DNA from 3 places in the Synechococcus sp. 'PEA 65AY6A-5F PE A' genome. Region 2 is predicted to be linked to each of the others. Evidence: riboswitches for the same ligand, from Rfam matches in the RefSeq annotation. Region 2 holds a riboswitch; each other region holds the start of a gene.
The links. Region 2 has a riboswitch for cobalamin ahead of GG26_RS10160 (TonB-dependent receptor). Riboswitches for the same ligand answer to the same signal wherever they lie in the genome.
Positions count from the first base shown of each region.

Region 1 (3,201 bases), on a different contig from region 2:
TTTCTTCTTGGATGCGGATGCACTTGGCAATTTCGGCGTCGATGGCAGCTTCGTATTCGGCCTGGGAGATCTCGCCCTTTTTGTACTTGACCCGCCACTGCCGGACTTCGGGGGTTTGGGGAAAAGAGCCGATGGTGGTGGTCGGCAGCGGTGGCAGCTTGACCTGCCGGCCTATACGCTGCTCGTAGGGAAGGGAGCGCTGGAAGTCCTGCGCCGTCAGGTTGGCCAAGGCCTGGCGCACTGTAGAGTTGGGGGGATTGAAGTCCTGGAAGGCCTGCCACTGCTGCTCCAGCTCCTGCTGCTGGGCGGCGGTGTCTTCGCCGTTGAGGGTGCGGGCCAGCAGAACCACCTCGGCCAGCTTCTGCTCGGCAAAGCTGAGAACATTGCGCAAAGGCTCTGGCAGGTGGGTTTCCAGAGCAGCGTCGTGGGGCACAAATTGGAGCGAGCAAGAAGGCTGCACCCGCAGGTTGGGGGCTAGGGCTTGCAGCTCTTGCAGAGTGGCCAGAACGGCTTTGGGCTGGATCTGCCAGACGTTGCGCCCGTCCACTACCCCCGCCCCCAGGATCTTGTCGGCGGGGAAGCCGTGGGCTCTGACCAGTTCCAGGTTGTGGCCGCGGGTGAAGTCGAGGCTGAGGCCAGCTACCGGAAGCTCCACCGCCCAGGGGTAAGTCTCCCCCAAGTCGTCAAAGTAGGTAACCAGGTGGAGAGGGATCCCCACGCTTGCAAGCCAGCGGTAGGTCTGCTCCACCGCTTCCTGAAGACTTTTGCCTTCGCTGGTCACCAAGATGGGCTCATGGACTTGCACTTCCCGGATCCCCAGGCGCTGCAGCTCCTGCAAGAGTTCTCTGTAGAGAGGAAGCAGCTTCTCCAGATCCCCCCGCAACTCGCCAGAGCGCTGGCTTAGAGCAAGAAGGGTAACCGGACTGAGAAGGACGGGGCTGGTGCGGTTTCCTAGGATCCCTTGCGCCCGTCGCACCGTGGCCAGGAAGTCGTCGAAATGGGCCTGAGGGATCGCGTCGGCCTCAATTTCCGGCACCAGGTAGTGGTAGTTGGTGTCAAACCACTTGGTCATTTCCAAGGCCGGCAGCCCCTCCTGCCCCCGCGCCATGGCAAAGTAGCGCTCCAGGCCTGATAAGCTCTGAAACCGGGAGGGAATCAGCCCCAGCCAGGTGGCCCAGTCCAAAACGTGGTCGTAGAGGGTTTGATCTCCTACGGCAATGTGGTCGAGGTTGGCCTGTCGCTGGGTTCGCCAGGCCTGACTCTCCAGATCCTGCAGCGTCGCCAACAAGGCTTCCGCCTCCAGGGTGCCGCCCCAAAAGGCCTCCAGGGCTTTCTTCAGCTCGCGGCGCTTGCCCATGCGGGCATAGCCTAGGGTTTGAGTTTCAATGGCCATAAGGTACCTTGTCCTGAATCGAATTCGGTAATTGAGGTTGCCGCCAGTTGTCATCCAACCTAGGCAGCAAGAGATGGCCGCCGACATGCCTATCGGTGGCATCCCGGCAGAAGGTTTTCCCTAGGCCAGGAAACCTGCCGGAGCTGTCAAGGCGTTCCTTCACCCTGGCGGCTTGCCCACTCTGCACAGGGGGATGCCCAGAGGACTCTTTTGTGCAACCAAAGCGAGCAACCGTCCTCCTAGCTGCCCCTGAGCTAACTGCTCAGCTCTCTTGTCCGCGCTTTTGACTGAGTGCCTACGATCCGAGAGCGTCGAAAATCCGTAAGCAGGCCGATGAAAAAACTTCGAGACGGGAACGGGCTAACGTCAAAATGGGGAGCATATCTGTACCTCGCAGATATGGTGAACTGTGGAAAAACCGCCGGCGGGCATTCTGACTTGCTCAGTTTTGGAGGGGCTGGCTTGGTCTCAAGGCCTCTTGCAACAACGAACCAGGGATCCCAAGTCCAAAACCGGCTCACAGCTGCGGGACAGCGGCAGATTCTCACTGCACTTTCCCCGTTGCCTCTGACGGCTGATCCCCGTCAGAACCGACAGTAGACTTTATCCTATCACTGGTTTTAGCGGGACTGGGCGGATTTGAACCGCCGACCTAGCGCTTAGGAGGCGCTTGCTCTATCCAGGCTGAGCTACAGCCCCAGGTCAGGTACCTCACTGATACTAGCAGAGAGGCTAGGGGGTATCGCCGCAAGGCTGCCGAGCAATAGCGTTCTTATGGAATTGCTGGAACAAAGGCTTTGCTTTCTGACACAAAACCCAACGCGGCGGCTCACCCCAGTAGTACTCTTTTTTCCAAATGGGCAAGCGCTCCTTGATTGCATCAATGATGTAACGTGCTCCAGCAAAAGCGGCGCCGCGATGTTCAGCTGTAGCACCAACCCAAACCGCAATATCACCAATTGCAAGATGACCCTGGCGGTGACAGGCAACAGCACCGCAGAGGCCAAACTTGGCGTGGGCTTCTCGGAGGATCTTCTCGCCCTCCTTCTGGGCAAGGATCTCGTAGACTTCGTACTCCAAGCTGAGAACAGGTTTGCCCTGGCTGTGGTTGCGTACCCAGCCCTCGAAGGTTACTAAGGCACCCGCTGTGTTATTGACGAGCAAACGACTGAGTTCAGCTGGCTGGATGGTGCTATCCACAATTAGAAAACGCAGCATTTAGCCCCCACAAACTGGTGGAATGAAAACTACCAAGGCACCTTCATCTATCGGCCTAGTCAAGCCACAGAACTCATGATTGACAGCAACCTTAACGTCCTCCGCTGCTAGCGAAAATCCATACTTTGCTTGCAGCTGCTGATAGAGCTCTAGGTAGTTTGCTGCACTGGTTTGCAGCACTTCGCTGCTCCGCTGAGCCTGTTCCCGCAGCACTGCTACATATTGAATTGTTACGGTCTTACTTAGGACAGATTGAGTTACCATGGCTGCAACTACCCCAAACGGATTGGAAAGTGGCATACTCCTCGGCGGTATTGACGTTCATGAGCTCGACCTCATGGTTGGGGGTAACTAGGGTGCAGGGCTGCCTGCTGAGGATTTCCACAGGGCAGTACACCCCTTCCGCGTAAGCCCTTTCTAGTACCGCTGCAGCTTGAGGAGTATAGATGGCGCAAAGAGCTTCCGGGAAGCCGCGCTCGGGGTTAACATAGCAAGTTGCGATTGTTTCGGCTTGGTAGTGATCCAGCAGCTTTTGGATTGTTTCTGACCGAAGGTTCAGTAGATCACAGGCAACAACCAACCAGTTAGCT
Region 1 covers NZ_JAOALE010000032.1:5,913-9,113, reverse strand. Annotated here, with positions in the region: gene metE (5-methyltetrahydropteroyltriglutamate--homocysteine S-methyltransferase) at 1-1,393, opposite strand, end outside; cobalamin riboswitch at 1,799-2,003, opposite strand; tRNA gene GG26_RS10580 (tRNA-Arg) at 2,018-2,092, opposite strand; gene GG26_RS10575 (molybdopterin synthase catalytic subunit) at 2,126-2,611, opposite strand; gene GG26_RS10570 (MoaD/ThiS family protein) at 2,612-2,875, opposite strand; gene moaC (cyclic pyranopterin monophosphate synthase MoaC) at 2,850-3,201, opposite strand, start outside.
Region 1: it holds a riboswitch for cobalamin, as region 2 does, so the genes downstream of both, metE (5-methyltetrahydropteroyltriglutamate--homocysteine S-methyltransferase) here and GG26_RS10160 (TonB-dependent receptor) in region 2, are expected to answer to the same signal.

Region 2 (3,201 bases):
CCACCTCTTTGCTGTTGAGCACCAGCTTACTGCTGGCGGCAGGAAGGGATCCCAGTTGGGCGCAAACTTCCCTGGACACCGGCCTTTTGGAGAAGCAGGCCCTGCCCCAAGCGCCGCCGCTGCCGGACGACCGCCCCGCCATTTTTGTGGATGCCGCCAATGGCAGCGATACCCAAGGGGATGGATCCCGCAACAACCCCTTCAAGACCATCACCCATGCCATCAGCCGGGCGCCAGCCGGCAGCATCATCCAGCTTCTGCCGGGGGTGTACAGCGCAGAAAGCGGCGAAGTCTTCCCCATCCGCCTCAAGGCCGGCCTTATCTTGCGCGGGGACGAGTCCACCTTGGGAGAGGGCTACCTGATCGATGGCGGCGGCACCTACATGAGCCCGACCTTGGCCCGGCAAAACGTTGCCCTGCTGGCAGAGACCGGCTCAGAGGTGCGGGGGGTTACCCTGCGCAACCAGGGTCGGCGCGGCTACGCCCTCTGGGTAGAATCGGCTTCCCCGCGGATTCTCAACAACAGCTTTGTGGGCAGCATCCACGACGGCATTTTCATCGCCGGCGCCTCCAACCCCTGGATAGAAGGCAACCGCTTCTACAAAAACGGGGCCAACGGCATCTCCGTCTTGGGCACCTCCCAGCCCACCATTGTCAACAACCTCTTCCAAGAGACCGGCTTTGGCCTCACCATCGACCAGCGCTCGGCGCCGATTGTGCGCAACAACCGCATCCTGCAAAACCGCACCGGCATTGTGGTCGGCGGCAGCGCCCGTCCCATCCTGCGCAACAATCTCATTGCCCGCAACCTGGAGACTGGCCTGACAGCTATCACCACCGCCCAGCCAGATTTGGGCACGGCTTCGGATCCCGGCAACAACATCTTTGAGGGGAACGGCCAGTACGACATCCACAACGCCACCCGCGGCCTGCGCCTCAACGCCAATGGCAACCAACTGGCCGGCAAAACCAAAGGGGAGCTGGATCTGGCCGGCCAGACCACGGTGGCTGCGCTGCCCAGCAACGCCCCGCCACCCATTGCGGCAGGCGGCTTGACGCTGCCCACAACTCCGCAGGCCGAGCCTCCGGCTCCCAGCAGGGATCCCCAGCCGGCGGCGGCCTCTCCCACCTTGCCGGTGGTGACGGTGCCCCAATCGACTGCCCCCGTTCCCCCTCCTGCAGCGGGATCGGGAGGGCGCATTTTGCCCAGTGCCCCCCCTCAGCCGGCAGGCGCTCAACCCCAGGAGTTTGTTGCCGTCCCCTTCACCCCCGATGGCTCCACCACGCCTGCCCAACCGGTTGAGCCTGCTCCTGCCACTCCCGTCCGCCAGCAATCTGTGGCTCCTCTCACGGATATTACTACCCTCCTGCCACCCCCGGCTCGCCGACAAGCGGGCAGCAGCCCAACAACCCCCCCTGTTCCCGTTGCCGCGGCTCCAGAACCGGCGGTAGCCCCAGCAGAGTCGGCCACCCGCTTTCGTGTGCTGGTGACCCCCAAGGGCAGCGACGATTTGCAGCGGCTGCGGCAGCTCCTCCCCGAAGCGGTGGAGACCGTGTTCAACGGCAGGAGGGTGCTGCAGGCCGGCCTCTACGACAGCCGCAGCCAGGCCCAGTCAGTCTTGGATCGGCTGTTGGACGCCGGCTTTGACGCGGTGGCGGAGATGATCTTCCGTTGACCTCACTGCCCAGGGATCCCCCCCGGCAGGATAGGAACTCCCCAGCAGGGAATGTATGATGCCTAGCACGGCTTTTTCCAGAGCAATGGGGAGGAAAGCCGTGCCGTCAGGTTGTCCTGGGGATCAGCCAGGGCAAGCAATGGGGAAAGTCCGCTGCAAATCCGGCGCTGTGCCGCAACTGTGATGGGCTGAGGACCTCAGTCAGGATGCCCGCCTGCGGCTTTGGCTCAAAGCTTAGCCCTTCCGCGTCGCACGGAAGCAGGAGCAACCGGATGAAAGTAACTGTATGTCTCAGCCTTGGGCTGGGGATCTTGAGTTTGGGGATCCCGGCCTGGGGGCAGGCAATCTTGGATACCGGCCTCAGCGCCGAGATTTTGAATCAACCCGTCACCACCCCGTTTCGCCGTCCCGGCCTGCTGCGAGAGTCTTCCCGCCCAGTCTATGTCATCACCCGCCAGCAGATGCGCCAGCAAGGGGCAAGGACGGTGCAGGAAGCCCTGCGCTACTTGCCCGGGATCCTCAGCGATGGCACAGCGGGAACTCAGTTGGGAGCTCTTAGCTCTCAATTCATGCGAGGGGCGCGAACGGCGCAGGTATTGGTGCTCTTGGATGGCCGCCCTCTCAACGATCTGGGTTTTTTCGGGGGGTTTGACCTCTCGCAAATCACCACCGATGTCGTCGAGCGAATTGAAGTCTCCCCCGGCGGCGGCTCTACCCTGTACGGCTCAGACGCCGTTGGCGGCGTGATCAACATCGTCACGGTGGAGCCGCAGCCAGAAACGGAGACGGTGCTGGAAGCGGCGGTCGGCAGCTACGGTCTCAATGAGCAAGGGATCCAAAGTCGCGGCCAAGCCCAGGATCTGGGCTGGGTGCTCAGCTATCGCCGTCTGCAAAGTAACAACGACTTTCCCTTTGCCATTGAGCGGCTGGGCAAGTCAGGCAGGCGGGAAAACTCGGCGGTGGAGTACCACAACTTGCAGGCCAAGCTCACCTGGCAACTGGCCGAAGATCAAGTCCTAACAGCCAACGCCCTCTACCTCAACAAAGCCTTTCGCGTGCCCGGCAGTGTAGAGTTTCCCTCTCCCGACGCAGAGCAAAACACCAACGATCTGCTGCTGGATCTCAGTTGGCTGTGGACTCAGGAAACAGGATCCCTGCAGGCAAGAGTCTTTTTGGACGATCTCAACTACCGCTTCAGCGCTCCGCAAAGCCAGGGATCCCGCGACGTCATCTTGCGCAATGGCTGGGGATCCCAGCTTCAATATGCTTGGCAGGCCGGCGAAAACCTAGAGGGAGTTTTGGGGGCAGATTATCGCTCTATCTCAGCCCGCAATACGACTTTTTCTTTTGCCAGGGGTTCTGCCAATATCAACTACGACGATACGGTTAACCAGGGGGCCCTGTTTGCCCGCCTGGACTACAGCCCGGATCCCCAGTTCCACCTCGACCTGGGCATCCGTCAGGACTTCAGCAGTTTGGCCAACGGCTCGGCCACCTCGCCGGCTGTGGGGATCCGGTGGGCAGT
Region 2 covers NZ_JAOALE010000029.1:16,851-20,051, forward strand. Annotated here, with positions in the region: gene GG26_RS10155 (DUF1565 domain-containing protein) at 1-1,676, shown strand, start outside; cobalamin riboswitch at 1,768-1,909, shown strand; gene GG26_RS10160 (TonB-dependent receptor) at 1,949-3,201, shown strand, end outside.

Region 3 (3,201 bases), on a different contig from region 2:
CGGCGGTGATCGGGGTAGCCATCCTAACTTTTGTGCTCTGGTGGGGGCTGGCGGGCAATCCGACGCTGGCTTTGGTGAACACCATTGGGGTGCTGATCATCGCCTGCCCTTGTGCGCTGGGGTTGGCCACCCCCACCTCGATCATGGTGGCGACGGGGCGGGGGGCAGAACTGGGGATCCTGGTGAAGCGGGCCGAAAGCCTGGAATGGCTGGCCCATCGCCTGGGCACAGTCGTCCTGGACAAAACCGGCACCCTCACCGAGGGCCGTCCCAGCGTCACCGAGATCTGGACGCCAGGATCTTCCCCCCTAGCCCTGTTGCGCCTGGCAGCAGCGGTGGAACAACACTCGGAACATCCGCTGGCCCAGGCAGTGGTGCAAAAAGCCGAAGCCGAAGGCATCTCGATCCCGCCGGCCCAGCACTTTCAGGCAAAAGTGGGCGAGGGGGCAGAAGCCTGGGTGGAGGATCAGTGGGTCGGCATCGGTCGGCTGAGCTGGTTGCAGGCGATGGGGATCGCTTGGGATCCCTCTTGGTTGGAGCGGGTTCAGACCTGGGAAAGCCAGGGCAAAACGGTGATCGGCGTGGCGCAATCCCACCGTCTGGTGGGGCTGTTGGCCATTGCCGACCCCATTAAACCCACCTCCCCTGTAGCGGTGCGCCAGCTTCAGGAGATGGGCCTGGAGGTGATCCTGCTGACCGGGGATAACCCCACCACCGCCCAGGCCATTGCTCGGCAGGCAGGCATTCGCCGGGTGATCGCCCAAGTCCGCCCTGAGCAAAAGGCAGCCTATATTCGCCAGCTCAGACGGCCCCGCCACCGGGTAGCGATGGTGGGAGATGGCATTAACGATGCGCCGGCACTGGCAGAAGCCGATGTGGGGATCGCCATTGGTACAGGTACGGATGTGGCGATGGCCGCCAGCGATATTACCCTCATGTCGGGGGATCTGCGGGGAGTCGCCACAGCCATTCAACTCAGCCGGGCCACCCTCAACAACATCCGCCAGAACCTCTTCTTCGCCTTTATCTACAATACGCTCGGGATCCCGATTGCCGCTGGGGCGCTCTACCCCTTCACCGGTTGGCTGCTCAACCCTATGCTGGCGGGGGCAGCCATGGCCCTGAGTTCCGTTTCGGTGGTCGCCAATGCCCTGCGCCTGCGACACTTTCAGCCCCCCAGACCAGCGGGCCGGCGTTAGGCCCTCTCCCAGGGGCAAGGGGGATTAGCGCGGCAACAGTTTTGCTGCCCTTTGAGCATGAGTCTGCCGTACCGCTCATGCCTCAGGGCTATCTTCTGGCAGACAAGGACATCCCCCCCAGGGGGCTTGGTGAACGACAAGCGGCAAGCTAACCTAAAAGGCTCAGGCAGACTGGGGAAAGCGCGGTGCAAATCCGCCACTGTGACGCAACTGTGATGGGATCCCTCCCTCAGCCAGAACACCCACCTGCCGTTGTCCTGTACCCCTTGCGATTCACAAGGAACGGAGTTTTTTGTGTTGGATGTCCTCAGTTTTTCCCCTCCCCGTGCGGTTGGGCAGTTTTCTTCTCCTGCCTTGCCCCTGTTGCTCATCGGCCATGGATCCCGTGACCCTGAAGGGCAGCAAGCCTTTCTGGAGCTGGCCCAAGTTTATCAATCCCTCACCCCCCATCGGCCGGTGATCCCCTGCTTTTTGGAGCTAGCCCAGCCCAGTATTGCCCAGGGGGTGGAACAATGCTTGGCCCAAGGGTGGCAGGAGATCGTGGCCCTGCCGCTGCTGCTTTTTGGGGCGCGCCACAACAAGTTCGACGTGACGGTGGAGCTGGATCGTCTGCAGGCCCTCCACCCGCAGTTGCGCATCCACTACGGCGGGCCGCTGGGGATCCGGGTCGAGATCTTGCAACTGCTGCGAGACCGATTGGCTGCTCTGATAGCTGCCCAACCGCGGCGGATCCCAGAGGCAGAAACCGTGCTCCTATTTGTGGGTCGCGGCTCCAGCGATCCCGAAGCCAACGCCGAAGCCTGTAAGCTGGCCCGGCTGCTTTGGGAAGGATCCGGGTTTGCTGCCGTGGAAACCTGCTTTATCGGCATCACCCATCCCCGCCTGCCGGTGGGTCTGGAGCGGGCCCTCTCTTGGCAGCCGCGCCGGGTGGTTGTGCTGCCCTATTTTCTCTTTACAGGGGTGCTGGTGAAAAAAATCGAGGCGGCGGTGCAAGAACGGCGACGCCAATACCCCGAGATCGACTGGCTGATGCTGCCGGAATTGGGCCTTGTGGACGCGGTGCTGCACAGCCTGCAGCAACTGGAGCAGGAAGCTCTCCAGGGCCAAACCCTGATGAACTGCCACCTCTGCAAGTTTCGCCTGGCGGTGAGCGCAGAGCTGGGAGCGGGGCATACTCATCACCATGACCATGACTCCCATGGGCACGGATCCCATCACCATCACTCTCACCATCACCACAACCACGGCCATACCCCCGCAGCAGCAGCGGATCCCTGGGCCGAATTGCAGAGCTACCACCAGCGGGCTTGGCAAGTGCCCTAAGCGAGAAACAGAGGCTGCCGGCGGGATAAACTGAGATGCAGGCAGGCGATCTGTGAACCTGACCTCTGGTTCTCCTGCTCCGGTGGTTCTGCTAGCGAAAAAACAGAAACGATGATGTTCTCCCGCTCCTCTTGGGTCTCAGGTGCCGCTGCCGCGGGGAGCGGGATCTTTGTCTTCGCGTTGGTGGTGGGCCTGCTGGATCAGATCCTGCCGACCCTGCCCAAGGTTTCCCTGTCCTTGGCCGGGATCCCTGGGCTCCTGGCTGCAATTGGGGCCTCCTATGGGGCCTGGCGGGTGGTTCAGATGGGTCTGCAGTCGCATTCCTGGCCTGACTTTCGAGAATCGCTGTTGGCGGCTGTGTCTCCCTTCGATCCTGCCGATCACGGTGGTAGGCCGCGGCAACCCGAAGTGGATCCGCGTCCTCTGCAAGTGGCTGAGGAGATCCGCCAAACCCAGCTCCGCCACCAAAAGATCCTCGACCGCACCAAGCAGCAGGTGAAAGCCGAAATCCAAACCTGCGAACGCCCCCAAGCGCAACTGCGCAGCGAGCAGCAGCGGTGCCGAGTTCTGCAGGCCCAAGCCCAACGGTTGCAACGGCACTTGCAAAATCTCCAAACATCACCCCCGCCCTCTTCCCCAAACTCCAAACCGGCCAAACCCACACCAGAGCGGGAACTGC
Region 3 covers NZ_JAOALE010000015.1:16,445-19,645, forward strand. Annotated here, with positions in the region: gene GG26_RS06825 (heavy metal translocating P-type ATPase) at 1-1,199, shown strand, start outside; cobalamin riboswitch at 1,328-1,464, shown strand; gene GG26_RS06830 (sirohydrochlorin chelatase) at 1,494-2,522, shown strand; gene GG26_RS06835 (hypothetical protein) at 2,634-3,201, shown strand, end outside.
Region 3: it holds a riboswitch for cobalamin, as region 2 does, so the genes downstream of both, GG26_RS06830 (sirohydrochlorin chelatase) here and GG26_RS10160 (TonB-dependent receptor) in region 2, are expected to answer to the same signal.